DNA from 4 places in the Aurantivibrio infirmus genome. Region 4 is predicted to be linked to each of the others. Evidence: predicted binding sites of a transcription regulator. Region 4 holds the regulator's gene; each other region holds the start of a gene.

Region 1 (3,731 bases), on a different contig from region 4:
AGTACGCCCCCTACTTGCTTGAGAATCGAGAGGAACCAAGCTTGTTCCCATATAGCGGGTTCAGAAATTTCAATTTCTGCTTCTAAAGGCGGAACGAAAAAGGGAGAGTTGATTATATTGACGCTGTCGCCACGAGAAGCTGAATACCCAACCGCATCTCTGACCAATACCGACAAACGATCCAATTCAGCTTGGGTCCAAGATACTCGTGTTTCAGCTTGCGTTTCCGGGTCGACAGTAATTTTGTCATTCAATACTACAGCGACGGTTAAACGTCTTAGCTTACCCACTTGATGTTTGGTATAGCTGATGGTTCGATCCAGCTCAAAATTTCTGGTGGCTTGATTACGAGTATTATTCGGCGGTGCAACAGGTGCTTCGCCGTCTTGTGGCACGGCTTGCTCTGGGGCTTGTCCTCCGCCCGGCGGTTGATTGCTCAAAGCACCAGGGATTCCACCAATAGCCGAACCATTGGCTCGACTTTCTTCTAAGGTTTGCTCACTGCGAATGGCCGGCAAATCCGGATTAAAAGTTTCGGCAGCTTGTTCTATTTCGGTGAAATCAATGTCGGCACTGACTTCTGCACGATAGTTTTCGTTACCGACTATGGGTTGAATAATACTGCTCACCCGACGCGTGTAATCTTTTTCTAAATTTCGTGTGTATTCTTGTTGCTTGCCCGCCATAACAAATTCAGAATTTTCGGTTTCCGTTGAATAAAGTTGGCCTTTTTGATCAACGATAGTGACATCTTGGAAATTTAATTCGGAAATACTTGAAGCGACAAGATTACCTATTGCTTGAACTTGCTGTGGTGTCAATGTTCGTCCCGCAAATAATTCTAAAAATACCGACGCTCTTGGTTCTCTTGCATCACGAACGAATACCGATGCTTTCGGAATTGCTAAATGGACTCTCGCACTACGAACGCTATTAATACTGGTTATCGTTCTTGCCAACTCGCCCTCTAAGCTACGTCGATACCGTGCGCTTTCCATGAATTGGCTACTACCGAGGGGTTGTTCTTGATCTAATAATTCGAAACCTACATTGCTGTCACCGGGCAAACCAACTTCGGCAAGCTTTAAACGCGCTTTATTGACGTCATCACTGGCAACCAACAAAGCGCCGTTCTTCGTATCAATTTTGTATTTAATATTGTTGTTATCCAGAATTTCTGAAACTTGCGCAGCATCAAGATTATCAAGGTTGCCATAAACTGCACGGTAATCCGGTTCACGGCTCCACATAACAATGGCGACACCTACAGCGACACTAATCGCGAGGCCAATCATCAAGCCAAATTGCCGCAAAACATTTAGGCTGTTGAAACCAGCCATCAAATCATTGCCGCCACCTGAAGAGCTACTTTGGGCGGGTAGGTTATCCGATTGTGTTACGTCTGCTGCCATACTTCTCTCTCTGCTCAAACTTAAAAATTATTCATTTCATTAAATTGGCATATTTAATACGTCGCGATAGGCATCGACTAATTTGTTTCGCACCTGCAACATCGCTTGAAAAGACACACTCGCTTTTTGCGAAGCAATCATTACATCAGTGATATCAACGTTTGGGTCGCCTAACTCATAAGCTGTCGCCAACGCGCCCGACGCCTTTTGAGTTTCATTAACTTTATCGATCGCACTTTCAAAAATATCGCCAAAACTTGGCGCTTTGCTTGTCTCACCCACGCCTGGCGTGCCGAGGCCCTGCATGCGATCACCAATAGGAGAAACCGGGCGATCCCGCATGGCCATCGATCCGGGGCCTTGAAATACTTGCGCCTGAGATTTCAATGTTCTCATCTCACCTAACAAGCGACTGATATCAACTCGATCTGTCATTGGTTCATCTCTCTTCTCTTGATACGGCTAACTCTTCGCGCTTGGCAAAATACTGTTGGCGCTTCCGCCACGCAGGAAAAACCAAGTGACAATATATTGGCATTCACCAGGCCAAAACTGTCCGCTAACCGAAAAATGCACAAAGTGGGCCAAGGATTGCCGAGCGGCAAATAATTGCCTGGAAGGCCTCGTATACGTGTAGTTTTTATACTGGTTGAATCTGCATCGTGCCCGAATTCTGATTTACTCTATATAAACCCCGATCCAGAGCACGCCGCTTGTTTGCTCGCCTAAAAATCGCCACTCATACAAAAGCTCACAATATTTAAAGGAATTACTGAAAGTTGGAATGCCGACAAAGGGATGACGAGAAGTTTGCGTTTGAGGTAGCAATTTTGAGGAGACAATTTCTGAGGTGAGCGTTTTGAGGAGACAATAAAATGAAGGCTAGAAAAGCTTGGGCAAATAAAAAAGCACCTCAATTCCTTGAGGTGCTTTACTTTGAGTCTGTGGTTATTTCCAATAGTAGAACTAGAGTATTGGTTCCTCTCAGGAATTGAGAAGTGAAACCAAGGGACTTTACTTGCTAAGAAGAACTAATAATTAATAATCGAAATCGTAATCGCTGGTTTCTCTTAATAATCTCAAGTCTTCTAGTTTGTTCTCAACCATCCTGCGACTGTCGATGTCTTGGAAAGTTGATACGCCCTGATCTTCATCTTCAGAATCAGACCAATCATCCATTTCAATATCAGAAATTAAAGCATTAGTAGAGTTACTGCTCATACCGAAAATCCTCATCTACGATAATCACACAATGTAAATGAGCCGGAAAACAGATGGCGAAAAATCGAGAATATGACTCGATTTACGCTCCCTAGACACTGTTTGTCCCGCTCAGCCACAAAGCGGAAAATAACCCCGGCTTGGGGCTTGGTCAAGTATATTTTTAAGAAAATTCGTGACAAAAAAATGACTGGAAGGGTTTTTTAGACCAACGGTAGGCTAGAACTAATCGGGGCAAAAGCGGGGCCAATAAAACCCCGACATTACCTTAAAATCTGTGAACTTCGGGGTTATCGGTGTGAGGCCCAAACAGTGTTCACATTCAAACCATGCTCCTTTAACTTGGCTATTTTATACCGAAGGGTACGTGCACTGATGCCTAAGCGCTCTGCAGTATTCTTACGGCTACCACCCTCCGCCTGCAAGGCCTTAACAATGATTTCAAACTCTCGCTGCTTGAGATCTTTACCCAGTAAATGATCGTTCCCGCCTTCCTCGCCAAAGCCAATCTCTGAGCCACCACTTGATACTGGGGTTGCGAGCCCTGACGCGAATGATGTTTGATTCTGTCCACTTAGCTCGCTGATATTATTCACTGAGCCCTGAGTATTAATCGTCGCTTCAGTACCGTTGAGCTGCAAACCCAAATCGTTCGCATCCATAGAGTTGCCACCTTGAAGAATCAAGGCCCGTTGCATGACATTATCCAGTTCCCTGACATTCCCTGGCCATGGGTAACTCAGTAGGGCAATCTTGGCTTGCTCGGACAAACTGACACCGGCCCGGTGTTGTTTGTGGGCGTGACGAGAAAGTAATTGCGTTGCCAATGGCACGATATCGTCTGGACGTTCTCTTAGTGGCGCCCACTGTAAGGGTAATACGCTTAATCGATAATATAGATCTTCCCGAAACAAACCATCCGCAACGGATTGTTGAAGATTTCTATTTGAGGTCGCGATCACTCGAACATCCAACGCAATTGTCTTACGACCACCAACGCGTTCAACTTCTCGCTCTTGCAAGACTCTCAATAATTTAGCTTGTAAACCGATCTCCATTTCCGAAATCTCGTCTAACAGAATAGTGCCACCGTTAGCT
Region 2 (3,731 bases), on a different contig from region 4:
TGTTAGTTTTTTTAAATTCATATCGCTCTCTTAAAATTCTTCATCAATAAATGGAATTTAGAATGGCCAGAATACGCTATTGAAAACTTTCGATAGCCAACCCATGGTTTGTGAGTCAGCTAAACTTCCAGTGCCACTATAAGTAATTCTCGCGTTAGCGATTTTTGTCGAGGGCACTGTATTTTGCGGCGAGATATCTGCGGGACGGATTATTCCGCTGATGCGAATGTATTCGTCGCCTTGATTTAGCGCCATCCATTTTTCACCGCGAATAACCATATTGCCGTTCGGTAAAATGTCAGCGACGGTAACCGTGATACTGCCCTGCAAGCGATTGCTCTGATCTGCTCCAGCCGCGCCGGAAAAATCGCGTTCTTGTGTTAAGTCAGTTAACAAACTTAGATTTTTGAAAGTTGGATTACTGCCTAGCAAAGTATTGCCGCCGGAATCTTCACTAAAGCTGACTTCGCTGTCCTTGGTTACCGAAGTACTTGATGATTTCGAAGAAACGGTTCTTTCATCCAACATAATTGTTATGACATCACCGACTCGAGCCGCCTTGGTATCGCCATAAAGAGAAAGCCCCATACCCGTTTTATACAGTGATCCACCTACGCTCTGCTCAGGTCGAGGTGACGCACTAATAACCGGTGAATAATAGGGATCACCGGGTTTTGGTGGCGGTTGAATCACGCAAGCTTGCAAAAAAGAAATTGCAAATATTGTGAATAGAAAAGCTGGAGCTCTATTAACCGTAAATTTAATTTTCATAATTACCATTTAACCGTTAAAGGTTTTGACCAATGTATTGCAACATTTGGTCGGCAGTTGATACAACTTTGGAATTCATTTCGTAAGCACGTTGAGTGGTAATGAGATTAACCATTTCTTCAACGATATCGACGTTCGAGTTCTCAAGACTGCCTTGTTGAATTTCTCCCAAACCATTTTGACCGGGAGTACCCGCTTGCGGATCTCCGCTCGAAGCAGTTTGTAAAAACTGATTGCTACCAATAGCTTGCAAACCTGCAGGATTAATAAAATCTACCAGCTCTAAACTGCCAATTTGTTGTGGTGTTGCTTGCCCTTGCAAGCGAACCGAGACGGTGCCATCGGTACCAATGGTCAAACCTGTTGCCCCTTGCGGAACGGTTATATTTGGCTGGATGACAAGCCCTGATGCGTTAACAATCGTACCTTCGGAATCTAAATGTAATTGACCGTTCCGGGTATATCCCGTTGTTCCATCAGGTTGTTGAACTTGCAGGAATCCTCTTCCGACAATTGCCACATCCAAAGACTGTTCAGTAATTTGTAGATTACCTTCCGTAAATTGTTTCTGCGTACCGACTACTCGAACACCCGAGCCTAACTGCAAACCCGAGGGTAGCTGGGTATCCGCGGTTGATTGTGCGCCTGGTTGCCTAACAATTTGATAAAGCAAATCTTCAAACACAGCACGCTCTCGCTTGTAACCAACGGTGCCGGTGTTGGCGAGATTGTTAGAGATTGTTGTTAGCTGTAAGTCTTGTGCCGCGAGTCCAGTTTTACTCGCATAAAGTGCCGCATGCATGATCTACTTCTCCTGTTCAGTAACGATTGCCATTTTTTATCAACTAAAGTGACAAGCTAATGGCAGCCGTCGATAGCTTATTTAACTAATTTGCAATAGCCGTGCCGAGGTTTGTGAATTCTCATCTACCGTCTGCATCAACTTCACTTGTAACTCGTACTGTCGTGCCAATGACAAAATATCAGTTAATTCATTAATCGCCTTGACGTTGCTAGATTCGAGAAATCCCGGCGTCACACGAACACTTGCGTCAGCAACGGCTAGACTGTTGTCTTTCATTCTAAATAAACCGTCGCTACCTTTTACCATCGCTTCAAGTTCTGGATTAACGAGCTTAATACGTCCGATCTCCGTTAAACCAGACGGTGCTTCACCTTTAATCGCTACGCTAATTGTGCCGTCGACGGCAATTTCAATTTTTTCATGTTCGGGAACGAGGATCGGTCCACCATCGCCGATTACCGGCAAGTTGTTGCCGGTTTTTAACATTCCCAAACTATCAACAAACAAACTGCCATTGCGTGTATAAGACTCGCTACCATCAGGATTTTGAATCGCGATAAATCCTTTATTTTCTAAGGCAATATCGAGTTCTCGGTTTGTCGCCATTGCTGTTCCTTGTGCAAAATCGATTGCCGGGGACTCTACACCCGCATAAGCCCTTGATGCATAGCCTTCTCCGTAATACACGCCCATTGATCTCGCTTGCGCGAAATCAGCTTTAAAACCTTGTGTACTGACGTTGGCAAGATTGTTGGCATGAATCGCTTGCGCTTGCATATTATGTTTTGCGCCCGACATCGCAATATAAAGTGCTCTGTCCATTGTTTATGTCTCCTAACTTTGCCGCTTTTAATGAATTATCAATAACAATGCAGATTCAATGCCAAAAAAAAGCGCCGAAGCGCTTTTAAGTAAATTAACTTTTGTTGCCGTCAATTTTTTGTTGAATTTAAAATTGTCGCTAAATATTAATGACCGTCTGCGTAGTCTGATTAGCAGTCTCAATGGTTTTTGCACTGGCCTGAAAATTTCGTTGCGCAATAATGAGGTTAACTAATTGTTGCGATAAATCTACGTTAGATTCTTCCAATGCGCCGGAGGTAATGTTGCCGAGTGACGAAGAACCAGGCGTTCCAATATTGGCAGTTCCAGTTTCAAACGTTTCTGCCCACATTGTGTTTCCGACCGGCTGCAAACCTTGAACGTTATTAAAATCTGCTAACGCAATTTGCCCAAGTATCTGTGCTTCACCATTAGTGAAACGAGCGAAAATAACGCCCGTTTCATCGACATCTAAACCGGATAAACGACCGGTAGTAAAACCATCTTGATCGACAGAGTTAACCGCAAACACACTTCCGAATTGAGTAGCGCCACTCAAATCGATTTCGAAATTAGAACTACTTGGTGGAAAAGGTACAGGGATGCTACCGCCTTGCAAAACATTAAGTGGGCCTACCGCACCATTTTGATTGCCGCTAGAGTCTAGTGGAGTCCAGTTCGACACCAACATTGGTGAAGTTAGCAAATTATTTAAACTTCCGTCTGAATTAAAAAATAAATCAAAGGAGGCGCGGGTTGGCAAAGTATTTTGTGGTGGCGGCAACGCAGTATTTGGATCGCCGATATCTTGGCCGTCAATTTGCGCATACATCACCCAATGATTAGGGGATGTCGTAGGATCATTTGGATCAAACGCTTGCTTAACAAAATATTGTGTCATTACATGCGAGTTACCCAAGCTATCGAAAAGCGTTACTGATGTAGCGTGATTGTAAGTTGATTGGTCAATTGGAGAGAATTGATTAATCACCAGCGGTGTAAAGCTCGCAGGCGTCAATGGTGAAAAAATATTACCTACGGTTGGAGAAGTCGAGGCAATTGAATACCCTTGCTGCAACACAATATCAACAGTGCCACCAACTACACCCGATTGATTCGTAGGTGCATTCGTTACCGTTTGAGTTCCCGTTCCCGTACGACCGGAAATATCAACTTGTCCAGCGCCTGCGCCGGAAAATGAAAAGCGTAAATCATCGCCAACTGCTGAGCTGATATCGAGATCTCCAGATCCATTAACAACGGCGGTAATGCCCGGTAATGTCGACGAGGTCAAACTATTAATTTCCGCTTCCAAGGCCGCGAGCGTTGTGCT
Region 3 (3,731 bases), on a different contig from region 4:
GTAAATTACTTCAAATTGATTTGTACCCACACTATCCCCACAAATGCTTGGCTATGATTTTATATTTTTAACAGCCTTACAGAGAACTTATTACCCACTAACAAATAATTCAGATCTATCCAATTGTTGATCGATTCCTTCCTACAAACCACTAATTCAAGTTATGTAGCTTAATGAGATTGGCAGCGAGATCTTGCCGCAAAATTTTCTCATTGTCATCCAGGTTATTGGCAGCATCAATAAATTGTTCTTTTTTAAAAGATGATTCTTTCGGCTCCCCACTGCGATCAATCACCAAGCTACTAAAGTCAAATAAATTCACGTCAGCTAATTGAGAAGGGGATACTTTTTGTAAGGCCGAGAAGATGGTTTCTGTCCTTCCAGGATTGCTCTTTTCCCACCCGCTCAACATTTGCTTGATGGCTTGCCGTTGCAGATTTTCCTGGGAACCGCAGAGATTGCAAGGAATAATTGGAAATTGTTTATATTTCGAGTATTCCGTCAAATCTTTTTCACGGCAATACGCTAAAGGTCGGATAACAATGTTTCTTTTATCATCGGAGAGCAACTTTGGCGGCATCGCTTTTAGGCGCCCGCCATAAAATAAATTCAAGAATAAGGTTTCGACAATATCGTCTTTGTGATGGCCCAACGCAACCTTCGTCGCACCGATTTCTTCTGCAAAACCATATAAAGTCCCGCGCCTTAAACGGGAACACAAACCACACGTCGTTTTGCCTTCTGGTATCTTATCTTTCACTATGCTGTAGGTATCTCGCTCTACAATATGATAAGGAACACCCAATGCCTTGAGGTATTCGGGTAAAACATGTTCGGGAAAACCCGGCTGCTTCTGATCCATGTTTACGGCAATTAATTCAAAGTTAATCGGCGCCGTTTTCTGCAAACCAATTAGGACATCCAACATACAATAAGAATCTTTGCCGCCAGACAGACAAACCATCACCTTGTCGCCATCTTCAATCATCTTGTAATCAATAATCGCTGAGCCAACATGGCGGCGCAGCCGCTTTTGCAACTTATTGAACTCCAAGCGATTTCGCGGCCCTAGCGATTCGATGTCGTTTGACAGGCTTGAATTACTCATACCTTAAAATACTCATGCTTTTAATTATTTAATGAATCGTCCAGAACAGCAGTCACTATGCGAAAAATCAGCCGGATCAAGTGGCGTGAATTAGATAGATGATCGCAAATGGCTGCATTAGTGATAGACGTAAAGCCGGGCATTTTAAGTGGTTTGGGACTAAGTTAAAACACTTCTTCGGGGCAACTCATTCTGGCGACTGCGCAGACAGCGGTGAGAAAGCATCAAGCCATCAAGCTTTACCGCTCCAATAGGCAATTGGGTACTTATTTGCCAGCATCACCGGCAATATCTTGCCTGCTCTAACCTCCCGAGGGCCCATAAATAGAGGTCTCAGCCTTGGCATAAGCCTTGCTCTACTAGCTAGGTGGACACAAACAAGGGACTAGTCGGAACACATTCTGACTCGTCGATAATTAGCGACAGCAATCTGATAGCTATCGCTAGGGTATAGATCTAAGGTTAAAGAACCACGGGAAATCGATAAACAATGAGTCAAGTGCAGTCACCTCTTAATAAGTTTTTCTGGCGCGATAAAAACGAACAATTCGGCGTGTCAAACAAGTCGCAAATTGATTTTTTCACGCCGCCCTCTTATCACACTCTGCTAGGCTTGCAGAAAAAAAGGCAGCTGGTAGAAGTGAATGTCGAAGGAGGCAAACACCCCAATAGTTATCAAAGCATGATCGTGGATATCGATCTCGAAAATCAATTGCTCTATCTCGATACACTTATTCCGATGAACCCCTTCAACCCCGTTATCGTAGGAGAAAGGCTAAGTCTTAGTCATCATGAGCAAGGTCAAGTAATTGCTTGCAGCGGCGAATTAAAATCTGTGTTGACGGACAACGCGGGCTTACTGTACGCAATAGAGCTCCCCTACGACATCGGCATTCGCCAACGCCGCTCGTTTCCTCGAACATCTCTACAACAAACGAGCGGAGTTCGAACAAAGATTTTGTCTCCCAAGAAAACACCATGGGCTGCATTTCCAATTAATCTTTCCGCTGGTGGACTTAGGGTGGCGATTGGGGGCAATGTTAGTGATCAACTTAGCCGAAACTGCGTTTTCCCTAAATGCGAAATCAATATCGGCACTGAAATCAGTATTCGATGTTCGACAACAGTAAAATCCTTTCAATATTGTCGGCAACCCTATCAACATACACGAGTTAGTCTGGAGTTTAATAACTTAGAAGCACAACAAAAATTGCGCCTCCAACGATTTGTTGAATTTCAAAGTAGTAAGCAAAACAAATTCAGTAACGCGGTATTGAACTAAAACACAGGCACGCGGCTTCAACCCCAGCCGCGTTAGCGTGGATGTTTAATGCTAAATCGCATCTTGCGATAAAACTTCATCTTGATTTTGAGCAGAATAAAAACGCTCTGCCACAATACACGTAACGACATCACCTAGTACGTTCACAGACGTTCGGCACATATCTAAAATTCGATCGACGCCAAGTAATAATGCGACTCCAGCCGCAGGAATTCCGACTCCCTCCAAAACAAAACTCAAAATGACAATACCCGCACCAGGAGTAGCAGGCGAACCGATGGAGGCGGCAACCGCCATTGAAATAACAAAAAGATAGTTAACAAAAGACAGCTCAACGTTAAATACTTGTGCCAAAAAAACCGTCGCTACACCTTGGTATAGCGCAGTTCCGGTCATATTTATGGTTGCTCCTAGTGGAATTAAAAATCGAGCAATACCCGGTCTGATTTTCAAATCGTTTTCAGTAACTCGTAAGGAAAGTGGCATTACAGCGGCCGAGCTACTGGTCGAAAATGCCAAAAGTAATAACTCTTTTACGCTTGCTATAAATTTTTTCGTACTCATATCACTTGCCAAACGTGCGATAAGGCAATACAACACAACGATAACGAGCAACCCCAACATCACCGTCAGCACATAAATAAGCATCCCAGCTAACACTTCCATCCCCAAGGTAGCGACCAATTTGGTGATTAAACCAAACACAGCCAAAGGTGCTAATCGCATTGCCCATGACACGACACGCATACTGACTTCCTGTAATGCTCCAAGCAAATCAAAAAGGGGTTGAGCTTGTTTCGGTTTAATAGAGAGCAAAGCAAAACCGAGGACTGCGGCAAATAAAATCACTTGCAACATTTCTCCGCTGACCATTGAGGCCAAGGGATTTGTTGGAACTAGAGACAGGACTTTTTGCGGGACATCGGCGATATTAGGAAAGTTAGAGGCTTCTGTGGCAGAAGGCAGAGCCCCTGTTGAAACTTCCACAAAATCACTCATCTGAATATACTTACCCGGCTGAATAAGTTGTGCCAAACCTATTCCTGTGGCCGTAGCGCAAGCGGTGGTAAATAAAATGAATACTAAGGCGATAACGCCAATTTTCTTTAGTGCGTCGGGGTTATTGTTCGCAGCTAAACCAAGTACGATCGACGCCAACACCAGCGGCACAACAATCATTTGAATCAGCGCCAAGAATACTTGTCCAGGTAATGCCAGCCATGCTGTGATCGTATTGACTTTAGTTTCGGAAACCAGTCCCACGTTGGGCCCAAGTAAAATTCCCAGCAATATACCCAGGCCAAGTCCAATCAGCACTTTAAGCCATAATCGACCTTCAAC
Region 4 (3,731 bases):
TAAAAACGCAGAGACTTTTCATGATATTAGCCAATAAAACTGTAGCGTTAAGGTCAATTCAAAGCGCAATTTTCGTTTTGTTTTTACTCACCAGCGGGTTCAACTATAGCCAAAACACCTCGACGCAACAGGGAGCTCGATTAACGTCCTCTGGCGGTTTTGAATACGACAACAAAACTGGCGTGGTGATTTTTAAAGACGATGTCGTTTTCGAACAAGGCACATTGAAAATTACCGCCGATAAGGCAACCGTTAAGCGCAACGCTAAAAATGAAATTGAAAAAATAGTTGCCTTAGGTTCGCCGGCAACCTTTCAACAAAAACCCGGAGAAAACCAGCCCCTGATCATCGGCACTGGCGACGTCATTGAATATGAAATCGTCGATGGCATTGAAAAAGTATTTATCATCGGCGATGCTAATTTCAAACAAGACGGGTCGGAATCAAAATGCGATCGTTATGAGATTAACATTACCGCGCAAACATCCTCAGGCTCCAATAATTGCGAAGCAGTGTGGACAACAGCTGAACCCAAAATTCCAACACCAGCGGAGCCAGAATCTGACTCCGCTGACAGTCAATAAGATATTCCGATGCCTCAACTCACCGCGTCTAATCTAGCCAAACGATATAAAGGTCGTGAAGTTGTCGTCGACGTTTCGCTCAGCGTAAAAAGTGGCGAAGTGGTCGGCCTGCTGGGCCCGAACGGAGCCGGTAAAACCACCTGCTTTTACATGATAGCTGGGCTTATAAAACCGCTTCGCGGCAAGGTTTTTATCGATGATAAAGATATCACTCAATATGCCATGCATGATCGCGCCAAAGCAGGTATAGGCTATTTACCACAGGAAGCTTCGGTATTTAGAAAACTGAGTGTCGCAAACAATATTCTCGCGGTATTAGAAACACGTAAAGGGTTAAACCGAAAACAAAGAATTCACAAAAAAGATGAGCTGCTAAGAGAATTCAACATCACGCATTTGAAAAGAAATCTTGGCATGGCTCTTTCGGGAGGCGAACGCCGTCGTGTTGAAATCGCTCGAGCCCTCGCTGCTGATCCCGACTTTATTTTGCTTGATGAGCCTTTTGCAGGCGTCGATCCAATTTCAGTTTCCGATATCAAAAATATTATTGCTCACCTCAAGAACCGAGGTATCGGCGTATTGATAACTGATCACAATGTTAGAGAAACCCTTGATATCTGTGAACGCGCTTACATTGTGAGCGAAGGGCAAATAATTGAAGCGGGTAATGCCGAAGCTGTGCTCAATAACAGTACGGTTCAGAAGGTCTACCTGGGCGAAAACTTTCGTTTATAGAGCTTGCGGCCTACTTTTTTAGCTTGAATCAACACAGTTGCTGCTCATACCTTTATAGTTTTTTCTTATTTATCATAGACTTAATACAGCTCAATGCATGTTCAGAGCTGGGCATAAACATTGCTTGTCAAAATTGCCCCTTCCAGGTAGCCTGTCTACACTAAAGATTCAGTGCAAATAACACCGCTTTGTTTGGCTATCTTAATCGAAGGTGAAATATTCCAAGTTTGTCAGGATTTCAAATTGGAATATGTAAGGCCCTCGTCCATTCCTAGCCTCTCAAGCAAAACCCTTAATTAAACTCTTTAGATAACTAAAGTACACGTATCACCCAGAAGTAGAGTTGTTGGATGTCAAACCGAAGAACCAAACCTAGTACATCTCAAGCAAGGAAAGCACGCCTCCACCTGGCAGAATCGAAAAGTCGCCTGCTAATCTTATGAAACAATCGCTGCAACTAAAACTCGGCCATCAGCTCACGATGACCCCCCAACTGCAACAGGCCATTCGGCTGTTACAGTTATCGACTTTAGATCTACAGCAAGAAATTCAAGATGCCCTCGACTCCAATCCAATGCTGGAAATCGAAGAAAATGAGGGTAGCGAGCAAAACGAATCTCGCAACGAAAAAGACCGTAATAATAACGATCAAAATACCACGAATAGCGATGACTTCTCATCGGACAACAATCAACAGCAAGATACTTCGAGTACCGATCTAAACGATGCAAGCTGGGAAGAGAATCTCCCGAATGACTTGCCGGTTGACACCAGTTGGGACGATATTTACCAGCCTTCGAGCTCCACCCCCTCCTCGTCGATGCCGGATAATGATGATTTTGATTTCGACTCTCGCCGTACAGTCACAGAATCGCTTATTGATCACCTCACCTGGCAGCTCAACCTCACTCCCATGTCAGAGCGGGATAATTTTATTGCTCTAGCACTAATCGATGCAATAGAGCCCAGCGGCCTATTATCTACGACCGTTGCCGACATCTATTTGGGGCTACATGACACCCTTGAAGAGCTTGAAGAAGACGAAGTCGTCGCCGTTTTGCACCGCATCCAACAATTTGATCCTCCGGGAGTCGGTGGTCAGAATCTAAGCGAATGCCTCTTAATACAATTAAAACAACTATCACCAGACACAGAACACCTCTCAGCTGCAAAACTGGTGGTACAAGAATACTTAGAATTATTGGGGACTCGTGATTACAAACAGATCATGAGAAAGTCCAAGCTTAAAGAGCATGAACTACGTGATGCAATCCTTCTGATACAAAGTTTAAACCCAAGACCAGGCGACCTAATCAATGCGGGCGAAACTGAATACATTGTGCCCGATGTTTATGTCAGCAAAGAAGATGACCGATGGACAGTACGTCTAAACCCCGAAATTGCACCAAAAATTCGAATCAGTCCGGAATATTCATCGCTTATCAAACGCGCAGACTCCAGTAGTGACAACACCTTTTTACGAGACAACCTGCAAGAAGCACGCTGGTTTTTGAAAAGCCTACAGAGTCGAAACGAAACCTTATTAAAAGTAGCAACCTGTATCGTTGAGAAGCAGCGCGGATTTTTAGATTATGGTGCAGAAGCGATGAAACCCCTGGTACTACACGATGTCGCAGAAACGGTGGGCATGCATGAATCGACGATTTCTCGGGTGACTACGCAAAAGTATATGCATACCCCTCAGGGGATTTTCGAATTAAAATATTTTTTCTCAAGCCATGTGAGCACCGACACAGGCGGTGAATGTTCAAGTACGGCAATCCGCGCTATCATTAAAAAACTGGTTGCGGCGGAGAACCCTAAAAAACCTCTCAGTGACAGCAAAATTGCCGAGCTATTATCTGAACAAGGAATCCAAGTTGCGCGCCGCACCATTGCAAAATACCGTGAATCACTCTCAATCCCCGCATCTAATGAACGAAAAAGGCTTGTCTGATCTTTATCAAAGCAGAATGAAAAATTTTCTGATAGCCTGTGCCAAATGTGTTCTAAAAGCGATCCAAAAAGTGATCAAATTGCCCTTGTTTTTTATCAAAGTATTTTTCAACGGCTGATAGCAGCCTATCATCACCTAGGAGCCACTCTATGCAAATTAACACCAGCGGTCATCACCTAGATCTCACTCCCGCTATAAAGAACTATGTAGACACCAAGTTGCAAAAACTTGAACGACACCACGACCGAATCACCAACGTCAACGTTATCTTGTCCGTTGACAAGCTAGAACAAAAGGCAGAAGCAACCATTCACGCAAGCGGCAAGGAATTTTTTGCTAACGCTAATTCAGAAGACCTTTACGCAGCAATTGATTTGTTATCAGACAAACTGGATCGGCAACTTATTAAACATAAAGAAAAATTAAACAGTCATCGTTAATATTTTTACACTACA

Evidence for each region. Region 4 encodes sigma-54, which starts transcription at its own class of promoters, with help from an activator protein. Its sites were predicted from a motif close to TGGCACANNNNTTGCNNT; they were not measured.
Region 1: a site for sigma-54 is predicted at 1,982-1,999, ahead of fliE (flagellar hook-basal body complex protein FliE). Genes of this name have one in related genera too.
Region 2: a site for sigma-54 is predicted at 2,445-2,462, ahead of ACYUCY_RS10080 (flagellar basal body rod protein FlgF). Genes of this name have one in related genera too.
Region 3: a site for sigma-54 is predicted at 1,449-1,466, ahead of ACYUCY_RS10170 (flagellar brake protein). Genes of this name have one in related genera too.

Annotation. Positions count from the first base shown of each region.
Region 1 is NZ_BAAFSK010000004.1:111,159-114,889, forward strand. It holds gene fliF (flagellar basal-body MS-ring/collar protein FliF) at 1-1,412, opposite strand, end outside; gene fliE (flagellar hook-basal body complex protein FliE) at 1,452-1,847, opposite strand; gene ACYUCY_RS09960 (hypothetical protein) at 2,451-2,633, opposite strand; gene ACYUCY_RS09965 (sigma-54-dependent transcriptional regulator) at 2,924-3,731, opposite strand, start outside.
Region 2 is NZ_BAAFSK010000004.1:141,727-145,457, forward strand. It holds gene ACYUCY_RS10065 (flagellar basal body P-ring protein FlgI) at 1-21, opposite strand, end outside; gene flgH (flagellar basal body L-ring protein FlgH) at 58-771, opposite strand; gene flgG (flagellar basal-body rod protein FlgG) at 788-1,573, opposite strand; gene ACYUCY_RS10080 (flagellar basal body rod protein FlgF) at 1,655-2,398, opposite strand; gene ACYUCY_RS10085 (flagellar hook-basal body complex protein) at 2,538-3,731, opposite strand, start outside.
Region 3 is NZ_BAAFSK010000004.1:157,724-161,454, forward strand. It holds gene ACYUCY_RS10160 (hypothetical protein) at 1-30, opposite strand, end outside; gene ttcA (tRNA 2-thiocytidine(32) synthetase TtcA) at 152-1,081, opposite strand; gene ACYUCY_RS10170 (flagellar brake protein) at 1,599-2,390, shown strand; gene ACYUCY_RS10175 (dicarboxylate/amino acid:cation symporter) at 2,442-3,731, opposite strand, start outside.
Region 4 is NZ_BAAFSK010000007.1:94,797-98,527, reverse strand. It holds gene lptC (LPS export ABC transporter periplasmic protein LptC) at 1-37, shown strand, start outside; gene lptA (lipopolysaccharide transport periplasmic protein LptA) at 21-584, shown strand; gene lptB (LPS export ABC transporter ATP-binding protein) at 594-1,319, shown strand; gene ACYUCY_RS15690 (RNA polymerase factor sigma-54) at 1,759-3,276, shown strand; gene hpf (ribosome hibernation-promoting factor, HPF/YfiA family) at 3,426-3,716, shown strand.